One region of the Enterobacter sp. Li2LvB3 genome, then DNA from elsewhere that is predicted to be linked to it. Evidence: predicted binding sites of a transcription regulator. Region 1 holds the regulator's gene; each other region holds the start of a gene.
The links. Region 1 encodes PurR, which represses purine synthesis genes. Its sites were predicted from a motif close to CANGCAAACGTTTGCNTG; they were not measured.

Region 2: purT (formate-dependent phosphoribosylglycinamide formyltransferase) is a predicted target of PurR. The motif match lies at 2,271-2,288, and genes of this name have one in related genera.
Region 3: galS (HTH-type transcriptional regulator GalS) is a predicted target of PurR. The motif match lies at 2,187-2,204, and genes of this name have one in related genera.

What each region holds. Positions count from the first base shown of each region.
Region 1 is NZ_JBSICG010000003.1:107,504-111,738, reverse strand. It holds gene sodB (superoxide dismutase [Fe]) at 1-233, shown strand, start outside; gene ACS603_RS03515 (MFS transporter) at 270-1,436, opposite strand; gene cydH (cytochrome bd-I oxidase subunit CydH) at 1,602-1,691, opposite strand; gene purR (HTH-type transcriptional repressor PurR) at 1,989-3,014, shown strand; gene punR (DNA-binding transcriptional activator PunR) at 3,031-3,942, opposite strand; gene punC (purine nucleoside transporter PunC) at 4,057-4,235, shown strand, end outside.
Region 2 is NZ_JBSICG010000001.1:259,844-264,078, forward strand. It holds gene edd (phosphogluconate dehydratase) at 1-320, shown strand, start outside; gene kdgA (bifunctional 4-hydroxy-2-oxoglutarate aldolase/2-dehydro-3-deoxy-phosphogluconate aldolase) at 358-999, shown strand; gene purT (formate-dependent phosphoribosylglycinamide formyltransferase) at 1,059-2,237, opposite strand; gene ptrB (oligopeptidase B) at 2,436-4,235, shown strand, end outside.
Region 3 is NZ_JBSICG010000028.1:1,944-6,178, forward strand. It holds gene ACS603_RS19730 (YbfB/YjiJ family MFS transporter) at 1-209, shown strand, start outside; gene folE (GTP cyclohydrolase I FolE) at 313-981, shown strand; gene yeiB (DUF418 domain-containing protein YeiB) at 1,000-2,157, shown strand; gene galS (HTH-type transcriptional regulator GalS) at 2,313-3,335, shown strand; gene mglB (galactose/glucose ABC transporter substrate-binding protein MglB) at 3,630-4,235, shown strand, end outside.

The sequences.
Region 1 (4,235 bases):
AAAACTTTGGATCTGGCTGGACCTGGCTTGTGAAAGAAGCCGATGGCAAACTGGCTATCGTATCAACATCCAACGCGGGTACACCGCTGACCACCAGCGCAACCCCGCTGATGACCGTCGATGTGTGGGAACATGCTTACTACATCGATTACCGTAACGCACGCCCGAACTACCTGGAGCATTTCTGGGCGCTGGTTAACTGGGAATTTGTTGCGAAGAACCTCGCAGCGTAAGAGACACGCAGAAGGGTTCGCCCTTCTGCGTTATGATTATTCAGCCGCGCAGGCCGTTTCTGGCTGTTTACGACCCGACATCAGTACCAGCAGTAACCCCAGAGCCGCAATAATCGCCCCCATTACCGGCACAAAGCTGTACCCCAGGCCACCCGAAATCACTGCACCACCGGCCGCAGCGCCCAGTGCATTACCCAGGTTAAACGCACCAATATTCACGGATGAAGAGAGTCCTGGCGCTTCATGCGCCACACGCATTACCCGCATCTGCAACGGCGGAACCACGGCAAAGGTCGCCGCACCCCATACCACCATCGCAATGGCTGCGCCAAATTCGTTACGCGCCAGCCACGGAATGGCCACCATGATGACAATTAGCAGCGTTAAGAAGCCTTTCAGCGTGCCACTCACGGAACGGTCTGCCAGCTTACCGCCCAGGTAGTTACCGATAGAGAACCCTACGCCAATCAGCACCAGCATCGCGGTAATAAAGACCGGCGTGACATGAGTAATGTCGTGCAGCACGGGCGAAATATAGGTATAGAGCGTGAACATCGCCCCAGCCCCCAGCACGGTGGTCAGCAGCGCAGACAATACCTGAGGACGAACCAGCACGGACAGCTCTTTGCGTACATCAGGGCGTTCGCCTGCGCTGCCTTTTGGCAACGAGAAGAACAGTGCGACCATAGCAATCACGCCCAGTGCAGCGGTTGCCAGGAACGACATACGCCAGCCGATCGCTTCACCCAGCCACGTGGCCGCAGGTACACCGCCGATGTTGGCAATGGTCAGACCCATAAACATGGTTGCCACGGCGCTGGCCTGCTTATGTTTAGGTACAACGCTTGCTGCAACCACCGAGCCCAGTCCGAAGAAGGCACCGTGGTTAAGGCTGGTCAGGATACGTGACAACATCAGCGTCGTGTAATCCGGTGAAAGCGCGGAAAGCACATTCCCCAGGGTAAAAATAGCCATCAGGAAAATCAGCGCATTACGGCGCGCACGGTGTGAAAGCAGCAACGTCATTAACGGTGCCCCTACCATCACGCCAATCGCGTAGGCGCTAATCAGCATACCGGCCGCCGGGATAGAGACGTCTACACCCCGGGCGATAACAGGCAATAACCCCATCGGGGAAAATTCGGTGGTGCCAATCCCAAAAGCGCCAATCGCCAGGGCCAGCAGAGGATAATTGATTTTCATGAGTCAACTCCGGATGCCGTGTCGTACCGCGACACAGAACAAAGAAGCAAAAAGCATGACACCAATCACAAAAAATGAGAAGTTAACAATTTGGCAAAAGATTATTGCCGGAGAAGTAACAATCAGCGAGGAATGTGGAGGGAGAGAACTCTCCCCCCGCGTAAATCAGTGCAATACAGCCGTCAGACCAGCTGCAACAATCAGTGCCAGCACGATAACGGTGGTCGTCAGCGAAAACTTAAGATCGGTACTCATCAATTTTTCTCCTTTTAATCACCTTACGAAAAGTGAGCTTGCTCATTTTTACACAGTTTACGTCAAAAATCTTCCTGGATTTAAACTGATATCCACTTTTGCTCTTCCCCTTTTCATCAAGATAGGACAAAATTCCACGCTAAATTTATTAGCGTACCGGCCATTGACCCCCTCCTGACGTCCTGTGTCGTTTTCCCGGCGTGTCGCAATTCCAGATTGCGTGATAAGGGTGAGAGAAGGCAAACGTTTACCTTCAAGTTTTTCAGGAGCTTAGGATATGGTCTGGAGTGACATTTAATGGCAACAATTAAAGACGTGGCAAAACGCGCAAACGTTTCCACTACAACCGTATCACATGTAATTAACAAAACCCGTTTTGTAGCGGAAGAGACGCGTAATGCCGTCTGGGCGGCGATCAAAGAACTGCACTATTCGCCAAGCGCGGTCGCACGTAGCCTTAAAGTTAATCACACCAAATCCATTGGTTTGCTGGCCACCAGCAGCGAAGCTGCATATTTCGCAGAGATAATCGAGGCGGTCGAGAAAAACTGCTTCCAGAAAGGCTATACCCTGATCCTGGGTAACGCGTGGAACAACCATGAGAAACAGCGCGCTTATCTGTCAATGATGGCGCAAAAACGCGTGGATGGCCTGCTGGTCATGTGTTCCGAATACCCGGATTCTGTGCTCTCCATGCTGGAAGAGTACCGTCACATCCCAATGGTGGTGATGGACTGGGGTGAAGCGCACGCCGATTTTACTGACTCAGTAATCGATAACGCCTTTGAAGGCGGTTACATGGCCGGTCGTTATCTGGTAGAACGGGGTCACCGCGAGATTGGCGTGATTCCAGGTCCACTGGAGCGTAACACCGGTGCAGGCCGTCTGGCCGGATTTATGAAAGCCATGGAAGAAGCACTGATCACCGTTCCAGAAAACTGGATTGTTCAGGGTGACTTTGAGCCTGAATCCGGTTACCGCGCAATGCAGCAAATAGTCTCCCAACCGCATCGTCCGACTGCTGTCTTCTGCGGTGGCGATATTATGGCGATGGGTGCGCTTTGTGCTGCCGATGAGCTGGGTTTGCGCGTACCGCAGGATATTTCTGTGATCGGGTATGACAACGTGCGCAACGCGCGTTTCTTCACCCCGGCGCTGACCACTATTCATCAGCCGAAAGATTCTCTGGGTGAAACAGCCTTCAACATGCTGATGGACAGGATCGTTAACAAACGTGAAGAGTCGCAGTCAATTGAAGTCCACCCGCGTCTTATCGAACGTCGCTCCGTGGCGGACGGTCCTTTCCGCGACTACCGCCGTTAATCGTGTACGGAGCCAGTTAATCTGGCTCCCGTAACCACTCCCTGTTCAGCGTTTCACTGTCCCCCAGGTAATCCAGCAGCCAGGCCATCGCGGGCGATACGTCACTTTGCTGCCAGGTCAGACAACAGGCCGCGTCCGGGAATGGGTTTTCAAGCTCAAGGGCAACCCACTCCCCGGCATCGATTCGTGGTCTGGCAAAATGGACCGGCACCATTGCCACACACAACCCGGCAGAAAGGCAGGTCGCGGAGGATTCCCAGTCGGGCGCAATCACCCGTCGCTGGTTATCCAGAAGCCAGGTCACACGCTTGGGTAACGAGCGTGACGTATCTTCCAGTACCAGCGATGGCCAGTTACGCAGGGTATCATCGCTTAACGGCCCTGCCATTGCCGCCAGCGGGTGATCGCTTGCCACCACGCATTTCCAGCTTAACATTCCCATATCGCGAAATGCGTAACGTCCCCCAACGGGTATGGCCTGTGTTGCGCCGATCGCCATCTCTGCCCTGCCATCTGCCAGCGCATCCCAGACACCGTTAAAGACTTCCTGCGATACCCGCAGCTCGACATCGGAGAAGTGGCGATAAAAATCGACAATCATCTGCCGGGTACGTTCAGGTTTTACGATGTTATCCACCGCAATAGAAAGATGACCTCGCCAGCCATTAGCAATCTGCTGACACTGTTCACGAGTGATCTGCATTTTTTTGATAACAGAACGCCCTTCTTTCAAAAACCACGCCCCGGCAGGCGTTAACTCCACGTCGCGATGGCGGCGTTCAAACAGCGGAACGGCCAGCCACTCCTCAAGCTGACGCACCGTGTAGCTAATGGCCGAGGGGACGCGGTGTAGTTCCTGCGCGGCTCCGCTGAAGCTGCCGTTACGGGCGACAGCATCCACAACTTCAAGAGAATAATCTGACCACATTTTCTGCCTGCAAAAAATTTGAATGCACCCGCCAAATATTAGCGTTTCACAAGCCGCTTTGCACTCCCTACACTCTGCGCCAACGTACCCTGCCTCCTTAAGGAGAATAAAACAATGCAACCCAGGAAAGGTTTTTTAGTCTGGCTCGGCGGCTTAAGCGTGCTGGGCTTTTTAGCTACCGATATGTACTTACCCGCATTCGCTGCAATGCAGGAAGATTTGCAAACGCCTGCCGCGGCCATTAGCGCCAGCCTGAGTTTGTTCCTCGCCGGTTTTGCCTTTGCACAGCTGCT
Region 2 (4,235 bases), on a different contig from region 1:
TGGACCGCCGTTTCAAAATTGCGTTGGTTACCGATGGACGCCTCTCTGGTGCTTCAGGTAAAGTGCCTTCAGCAATCCACGTGACGCCTGAAGCGTACGATGGTGGATTGCTGGCGAAAGTCCGTGACGGCGATATGATTCGCGTCAATGGCCAGACAGGCGAGTTAACCCTGCTGGTGGATGAGGCTGAACTTGCTGCCCGTAAACCGCATATTCCTGACCTGAGCGCATCGCGCGTGGGAACCGGACGCGAAATGTTCAGTGCGCTGCGCGAGAAACTCTCCGGCGCGGAACAGGGTGCGACCTGTATTACGTTTTAAGACGACCTGAATTATCGATCTGGCGAGAGAAACTCTGATGAAAAACTGGAAAACAAGTGCAGAAGCAATCCTGAAAACTGGCCCTGTCGTGCCGGTAATCGTGGTGAATAAGCTGGAACACGCCGTACCTATGGCAAAAGCGCTGGTTGCTGGCGGCGTTCGCGTGCTGGAAGTGACCCTGCGTACTGCCTGTGCAATGGACGCGATCCGCGCGATCGCCAAAGAAGTACCGGAAGCAATTATCGGTGCAGGCACGGTTCTGAACCCACAACAGCTGGCTGACGTGACAGAAGCAGGCGCGCAGTTCGCTATCAGCCCTGGCCTGACTGAGCCACTGCTGAAAGCCGCTACCGAAGGCACCATTCCTTTGATCCCAGGTATCAGCACCGTTTCTGAACTGATGCTGGGCATGGACTACGGTCTGAAAGAGTTCAAATTCTTCCCGGCTGAAGCTAACGGCGGCACCAAAGCGTTGCAGGCCATTGCTGGCCCATTCTCTCAGGTTCGTTTCTGCCCGACTGGCGGTATTTCACCGGCGAACTACCGTGACTACCTGGCGCTGAAAAGCGTGCTGTGCATCGGTGGTTCATGGCTGGTTCCGGCGGATGCGCTGGAAGCGGGTGACTGGGATCGCATCACCAAACTGGCTCGCGAAGCGGTTGAAGGCGCGAAACAGTAAGTTTGCTTGCCGGGTGACCCGGCCTGCGAAATAAAAAACGGGCCTTTTGGCCCGTTTTTTTATCCTGCGACGATAATATTCGCCGCGGCTACTTTGGCTCTTGCCACTGCATCGTCCACGTTATCACCGGTGGCTAGCGCCACGCCAAGACGGCGCGTGCCGTCGATTTCCGGCTTACCAAACAGACGTACCTGCAACCCTGCGCCAACGGCACCGTTGACGTTATCAAACGTCACGTTCTGACTGGTCAATTGCGGCAGGATCACCGCCGATGCTGCCGGGCCGTACTGACGAATGCCGCCAACTGGCAGGCCAAGGAATGCGCGGACGTGCAGGGCAAACTCTGAGAGATCCTGTGAAATTAACGTCACCATCCCGGTATCGTGCGGACGAGGGGAGACTTCGCTGAACACCACATCGTCGCCACAGACAAACAGCTCAACGCCAAACAGACCATAACCGCCCAGGGCCAGAACCACTTTGCGGGCGATATCCTGCGCACGCTCCAGCGCCAGTGCGCTCATCTGTTGAGGCTGCCAGGATTCACGATAATCGCCATCTTCCTGACGATGGCCGATTGCTTCGCAGAAATGCACACCGTCCACAGCGCTGACGGTCAGAAGGGTGATCTCGAAATCAAACTTCACCACGCCTTCAACAATCACGCGTCCGGCGCCTGCACGGCCACCTTGTTGCGCGTAATCCCAGGCCTTGTCCAGCGTGGTGCTGTCGCGGATAAAGCTTTGTCCTTTGCCGGAAGAGCTCATCACTGGCTTAATGATGCACGGGTAGCCAATCTCTTCCACAGCGTTGATAAAGGCCTCTTTGCTGTCGGCAAAACGGTAGCTGGAGGTCGGCAGAGCCAGCTCTTCTGCCGCCAGGCGGCGAATGCCTTCGCGATTCATGGTGAGCTTTGCCGCTTTCGCACAAGGCACAACGCGCTGGCCTTCCTGCTCAAGCGCAATCAGCGTATCGGTGGCAATGGCTTCGATTTCGGGCACCACAAAATCCGGTTTTTCTTGTGCAATCAGCGCACGCAGGGCATCGCCATCCAGCATATTTATCACATGTGAGCGATGGGCAACATGCATGGCAGGTGCATCGGCATAACGGTCGACCGCAATCACTTCCACGCCTAAACGCTGGCACTCAATGGCGACTTCTTTACCCAGTTCACCCGAGCCCAGCAGCATTACGCGGGTGGCTGCCGGACGCAGCGCAGTTCCTAAACGAATCATAACAATCCCCCTGAAAAAGTTGCGCGCAGTATAAACGAAAACGTTTGCGTCTGTCTTGTCTCTGGCCCGATGAGGGGCTTAAGAAATTGTGCTTTCGAATTTCAGGGCTAACTTGCGGGGCTGACGGCGATGTTTCGCTTGCATCGTGCGCGTGTTTTGCCAACCTTATAAGGTGTAAAACCAAAACGAATAAACAACATGTCACCAAAAGCCCGACGCGAGCCTCACGCCATTACCACGCATGGCGATACACGCATAGACAACTATTACTGGCTGCGGGACGATTCACGTTCCCGCCCGGAGGTTCTCGACTATCTTCACCAGGAAAATGACTATGGCCGCAAGGTTATGGCCAGCCAGCAGGCGCTTCAGGACCGGCTATTAGCCGAAATGGTGGAACGTATCCCGCAGCGCGATATCTCCGCGCCCTGGACCAAAAATGGCTATCGCTATCGCCATATCTACGAGCCCGGCAACGAATACCCGGTGTATCAACGCCAGTCTGCCCTGAGCGCAGAATGGGACGACTGGGAAATCCTGCTGGATGCCAATCAGCGTGCTGCCCACAGCGAATTTTATACCCTGGGCGGTATATCCATCTCGCCGGATAACGCCATTATGGCGCTGGCCGAGGATTATCTTTCGCGTCGGCAGTACGGTCTGCGCTTTCGTAATCTTGAAAGCGGGAACTGGTATCCCGAAATGCTCGACAATGTGTCACCGGATTTTGTCTGGGCGAATGATTCCGAAACGGTCTACTACGTTAAAAAACATGCGGTGACATTGCTGCCTTATCAGATCTGGCGCCATACCATTGGGACATCTGCGGTTCAGGATGAGCTGGTGTATGAAGAGAAAGACGAAACCTTTTACGTCAGCCTGAGTAAAACTACATCCCGTCATTATGTCGTCATCTCTCTTGCCAGTGCGACCACCTCAGAAGTACTGCTGCTGGATGCGGAGCTTCCTGACGCACAGCCTTTGTGCTTCCTGCCGCGTCGTAAAGACCATGAGTACAGCCTGGATCACTACCAGCACAGCTTTTACCTGCGCTCAAATCGCGAGGGTAAAAACTTCGGCCTTTATAAAACCAAAGTGCGCGAAGAGCTGAAATGGGAGGTGTTAATTCCGGCCCGCGAACAGGTGATGCTGGAAGGATTTACGCTGTTCACTGACTGGCTGGTGGTGGAAGAGCGCCAGCGTGGGCTGACCAGCCTGCGGCAGATCAATCGTAAAACGCGGGAAGTGGTGGGGATTGCCTTTGATGACCCGGCCTATGTGACGTGGATTGGCTTCAACCCTGAGCCGGAATCGTCTCGCCTTCGCTATGGCTACTCGTCAATGACCACACCTGACACGCTGTTCGAGCTGGATATGGACACCGGGCAGCGGCAGGTGCTGAAACAGGCTGCGGTTGCCGGTTTTGAGTCGGAGAATTATCGCAGTGAACACCTGTGGGTGAAAGCCCGGGATGGCGCGGAAGTGCCGGTATCGCTGGTGTATCGACCTGAACATTTTCGTAAGGGCAAAAATCCATTGCTGGTCTACGGTTACGGCTCGTATGGCGCCAGCATGGATGCCGATTTTAGCAGCAGCAGGCTAAGCCTCCTCGATCGAGGTTTCGTTTTTGCGATAGCACATGTGCGTGGCGGCAGTGAGCTGGGACATCACTGGTATGAAGAGGGGAAATTCCTCAGAAAGAAAAACACCTTCAATGACTATCTTGATGTCTGTGATGCGTTGATAGAGCAGGGCTATGGCGATCCGGGGCTCTGTTTCGGTATGGGGGGGAGTGCCGGTGGAATGCTGATGGGGGCAGTGATAAATGCGCGGCCCGAGCGTTTTAAAGGTATCGTCGCCCAGGTGCCGTTTGTCGATGTATTAACCACGATGCTGGATGAATCCATCCCGCTGACCACCGGTGAGTTTGAAGAGTGGGGCAATCCGCAGGACGAAGCCTATTACCGCTACATGAAAGAATACAGCCCTTACGACAAC
Region 3 (4,235 bases), on a different contig from region 1:
AACTGGCACCTCAGCATACGCGTTATATGGCTGGGCTGCTCACCACAGGCTATGCGGTAGGGCAACTTGTTGGCCCTGTGACCTCGGCATTATCTACCTGGTTTTTGCATCAGCTGGAGCCTGCGTTAGGGCTTGCGGGTATTGCACTGTTTATCGGCGGTGCGCTAGTCTGGAACCGCAAGGCCGAAAGGCAACAGCAATTGCAATAATTATCGTCGTGAATACTGGATTATGTGCGCCGCCTCACGCACAATGAGCGCACACTTTTGCCACAACGAGGGCAGAAGACAGCCACACCTGCGGGAGAAAAAAATGTCATCACTCAGTAAAGAAGCTGCCCTGGTTCATGAAGCCCTGCTTGCGCGCGGCCTTGAAACGCCTCTGCGTCCACCCGTTCAGGAGATGGACAATGAAACACGTAAACGTCTGATTTCCGGCCATATGACCGAGATTATGCAACTGCTGAATCTCGATCTGAGCGATGACAGCCTGATGGAAACCCCTCACCGCATCGCGAAAATGTATGTCGATGAGATTTTCTCGGGCCTGGACTACGCTAACTTCCCGAAAATCACCGTTATCGAAAATAAGATGAAGGTTGATGAGATGGTAACGGTTCGCGACATTACGCTGACCAGCACCTGCGAGCATCACTTCGTCACTATCGACGGTAAAGCCACCGTGGCATACATTCCGAAAGATACGGTTATTGGTCTGTCGAAAATCAACCGTATCGTGCGCTTCTTTGCGCAGCGCCCGCAGGTACAGGAACGTCTGACGCAACAGATCCTTACTGCGCTGCAAACATTGCTGGGAACCAATAACGTGGCGGTGTCTATTGATGCGGTTCACTATTGTGTGAAAGCGCGCGGCGTTCGTGATGCGACCAGTGCGACCACCACTACGTCTCTGGGCGGCCTGTTTAAATCCAGCCAGAACACTCGCCAGGAGTTCCTGCGCGCGGTGCGTCACCACAACTAATCAGGCAGGGCAGGGTACATGGAGCGAAATGTCACGCTCGATTTTGTTCGCGGCGTCGCCATTCTCGGTATCCTGCTGCTTAATATCAGCGCCTTTGGTTTGCCAAAGGCCGCTTATCTCAACCCGGCGTGGTACGGTGACATCACCCGTAGCGATGCCTGGACGTGGGCGTTGCTCGATCTTTTCGCCCAGGTCAAATTCCTCACCCTCTTTGCGCTGTTGTTTGGTGCCGGTCTTCAGTTGCTGTTAAAGCGCGGTACGCGCTGGATACAGTCTCGTCTGACTCTGTTAGTTATTCTTGGTTTTATCCACGGCCTGCTTTTCTGGGACGGCGATATTCTGCTGGCTTATGGATTAGTCGGCTTAATCTGCTGGCGACTGATCCGCGATGCGCACAGCGTGAAAAGCCTCTTTAACACCGGCGTTATGCTGTATCTCATGGGCATCGGTGTGCTGATACTGCTGGGGATGATCTCGGGCGACGCTACCAACCGTTCGTGGATCCCGGATGCGGCGAACCTCCAGTATGAACAGTTCTGGAAGCTGAAAGGTGGCGTGGAAGCAATAAGCAACCGCGCAGATATGCTCGGTGACAATCTTCTGGCGCTGGGGGCGCAGTATGGCTGGCAGCTGGCGGGAATGATGCTGATGGGCGCCTCGCTGATGCGAACGGGCTGGCTGAAAGGCGAATTCAGCCTTCGCCATTATCGTCGAGTCGGGGCCGGGCTGGTTGCGATTGGTGTGCTGATTAATGTTCCGGCAATCGTGATGCAGTGGCATCTTGACTGGAATTACCGCTGGTGTGCCTTCCTGCTTCAGGTGCCTCGCGAGCTTGGCGCACCGTTCCAGACCGTTGGCTATGCGGCGCTGATTTATGGCTTCTGGCCACAGCTGTGTCGCTTCTGGTTAGTCAGTGCCGTTGCCTGTGTCGGGCGAATGGCGCTGAGCAATTACTTACTGCAAACGTTGATTTGCACCACGCTTTTCTATCGTTTTGGTCTGTTTATGAAATTCGACCGACTCGAACTGCTGGCGTTTGTTATTCCGGTATGGGTCGTGAATGTGGCGTTTTCGGTTATCTGGCTGCGTTATTTCCGCCAGGGACCACTGGAATGGCTATGGCGGCAATTAACCGCACATGCTTCGGGTGTATCATTGAGTAATACATCCAGATAACGATCTGGATCACAATCATTAACAAAACGGATGTAAACGTTTTCATCCGTGTGAGCTTCTTCACGTAGTCCCCTTTCTCTCGCTGCCAAAATAGCCACCTTGCTTAACACAGGGGGTGTCTGTGAGTTGCTGCAATCCTATTAAGGATGGTGAATATGATCACCATTCGTGACGTCGCCCGCCAGGCGGGCGTTTCTGTTGCTACTGTCTCGCGCGTGCTGAACAACAGCGCGCTGGTCAGCCCTGAAACTCGTGAAGCCGTGATGAAAGCCGTCACGCAACTGGGATACAGGCCGAATGCCAATGCCCAGGCGTTAGCCACCCAGGTAAGTGACACCATTGGTGTGGTGGTGATGGATGTATCTGACTCATTCTTTGGCGCGCTGGTCAAAGCGGTCGACGTTGTCGCGCAGCAGCACCAGAAGTATGTGCTGATTGGCAATAGCTATCATGAGGCTGAAAAAGAGCGTCATGCGATTGAAGTTCTGATTCGCCAGCGATGTAACGCATTGATTGTTCACTCAAAAGCCTTGAGTGATGAGGAACTGGCAGGGTTTATGGAACAAATCCCTGGTATGGTGCTGATCAATCGAATTGTTCCGGGTTACGCCCACCGTTGTGTCGGGCTGGATAACGTCAGCGGTGCCATGATGGCCACGCGGATGCTGATTAACAATGGCCATCAGCGTATCGGCTTTCTGGCATCCAGCCATCATATTGAAGACGATGCTATGCGCCGCGAAGGGTGGCAGAGGGCGCTGAAAGAGCACGGCATTACGCCTCTGGAAAGCTGGGTGGGTACTGGCTCGCCTGATATGCAGGGTGGGGAAGCGGCGATGGTCGAACTGCTGGGGCGCAATCTTCACCTTTCTGCTGTCTTTACCTACAACGATAACATGGCGGCGGGCGCGCTTACGGCGCTGAAAGACAACGGAATTGCGGTGCCACAGCATTTGTCGCTGATTGGTTTTGATGATATCCCGATTGCGCGTTACACCGATCCGCAGCTGACCACGGTGCGATATCCGATTGCTTCAATGGCAAAACTGGCGACTGAGCTGGCGTTACAAGGCGCGGCAGGGCAGTTGGATCCGGGGGCAACACACTGTTTCATGCCGACTTTAGTGCGTCGCCATTCGGTATCTATTCGGCAAACTGTGGTTCCGATCACTAACTGATTACGTAGGTCGATGTAACCGTTTTCAATCTGTGAGTAAATTCACAGTATCTTAACAAGGCGCTTACTATGATGTCAGCGTTTTAGGAGCTGAAACGCTATGTAACGGTGATTAATCACTTTCACTATAGCCAAAGTACCGCAAACAACCAATAAAACGCATTTCTGGAGCGTTACCGAACACGGAAGATAGAAATTTTATAAGTGAACTTCGGCTGTCAGTAACGTTTTTTTAACACCTGCCCGCCGACCGTTATTCACAAGAACTACCCTGCATAAAAAAACCGGAGATACCATGAATAAGAAGGTGTTGACTCTGTCTGCTGTTATGGCAAGTATGCTTTTTGGTGCAACAGCGCACGCTGCGGATACCCGTATTGGTGTGACAATCTATAAATACGACGACAACTTCATGTCTGTTGTTCGTAAAGCTATCGAGAAAGATGCTAAAGCAGCGCCAGACGTTCAGCTGCTGATGAATGACTCCCAGAACGACCAGTCCAAGCAGAATGATCAGATCGACGTACTGCTGGCGAAAGGCGTGAAAGCACTGGCAATCAACCTGGTTGACCCAGCAGCGGCAGGCACAGTTATCGAGAAAGCGCGTGGCCAGAATGTGCCAATCGTTTTCTTCAACAAAGAACCTTCTCGTAAAGCGCTGGACAGCTATGACAAAGCGTTTTACGTAGGTACTGACTCTAAAGAGTCCGGTATTATCCAGGGCGATCTGATTGCTAAACACTGGGCGGCAAACCCTAACTGGGACCTGAACAAAGATGGTCAGATCCAGTTCGTTCTGCTGAAAGGCGAACCAGGCCACCCGGATGCTGAAGCACGTACCACTTACGTTATCAAAGAACTGAACGACAAAGGCCTGAAAACTCAGCAACTGGCGTTAGAT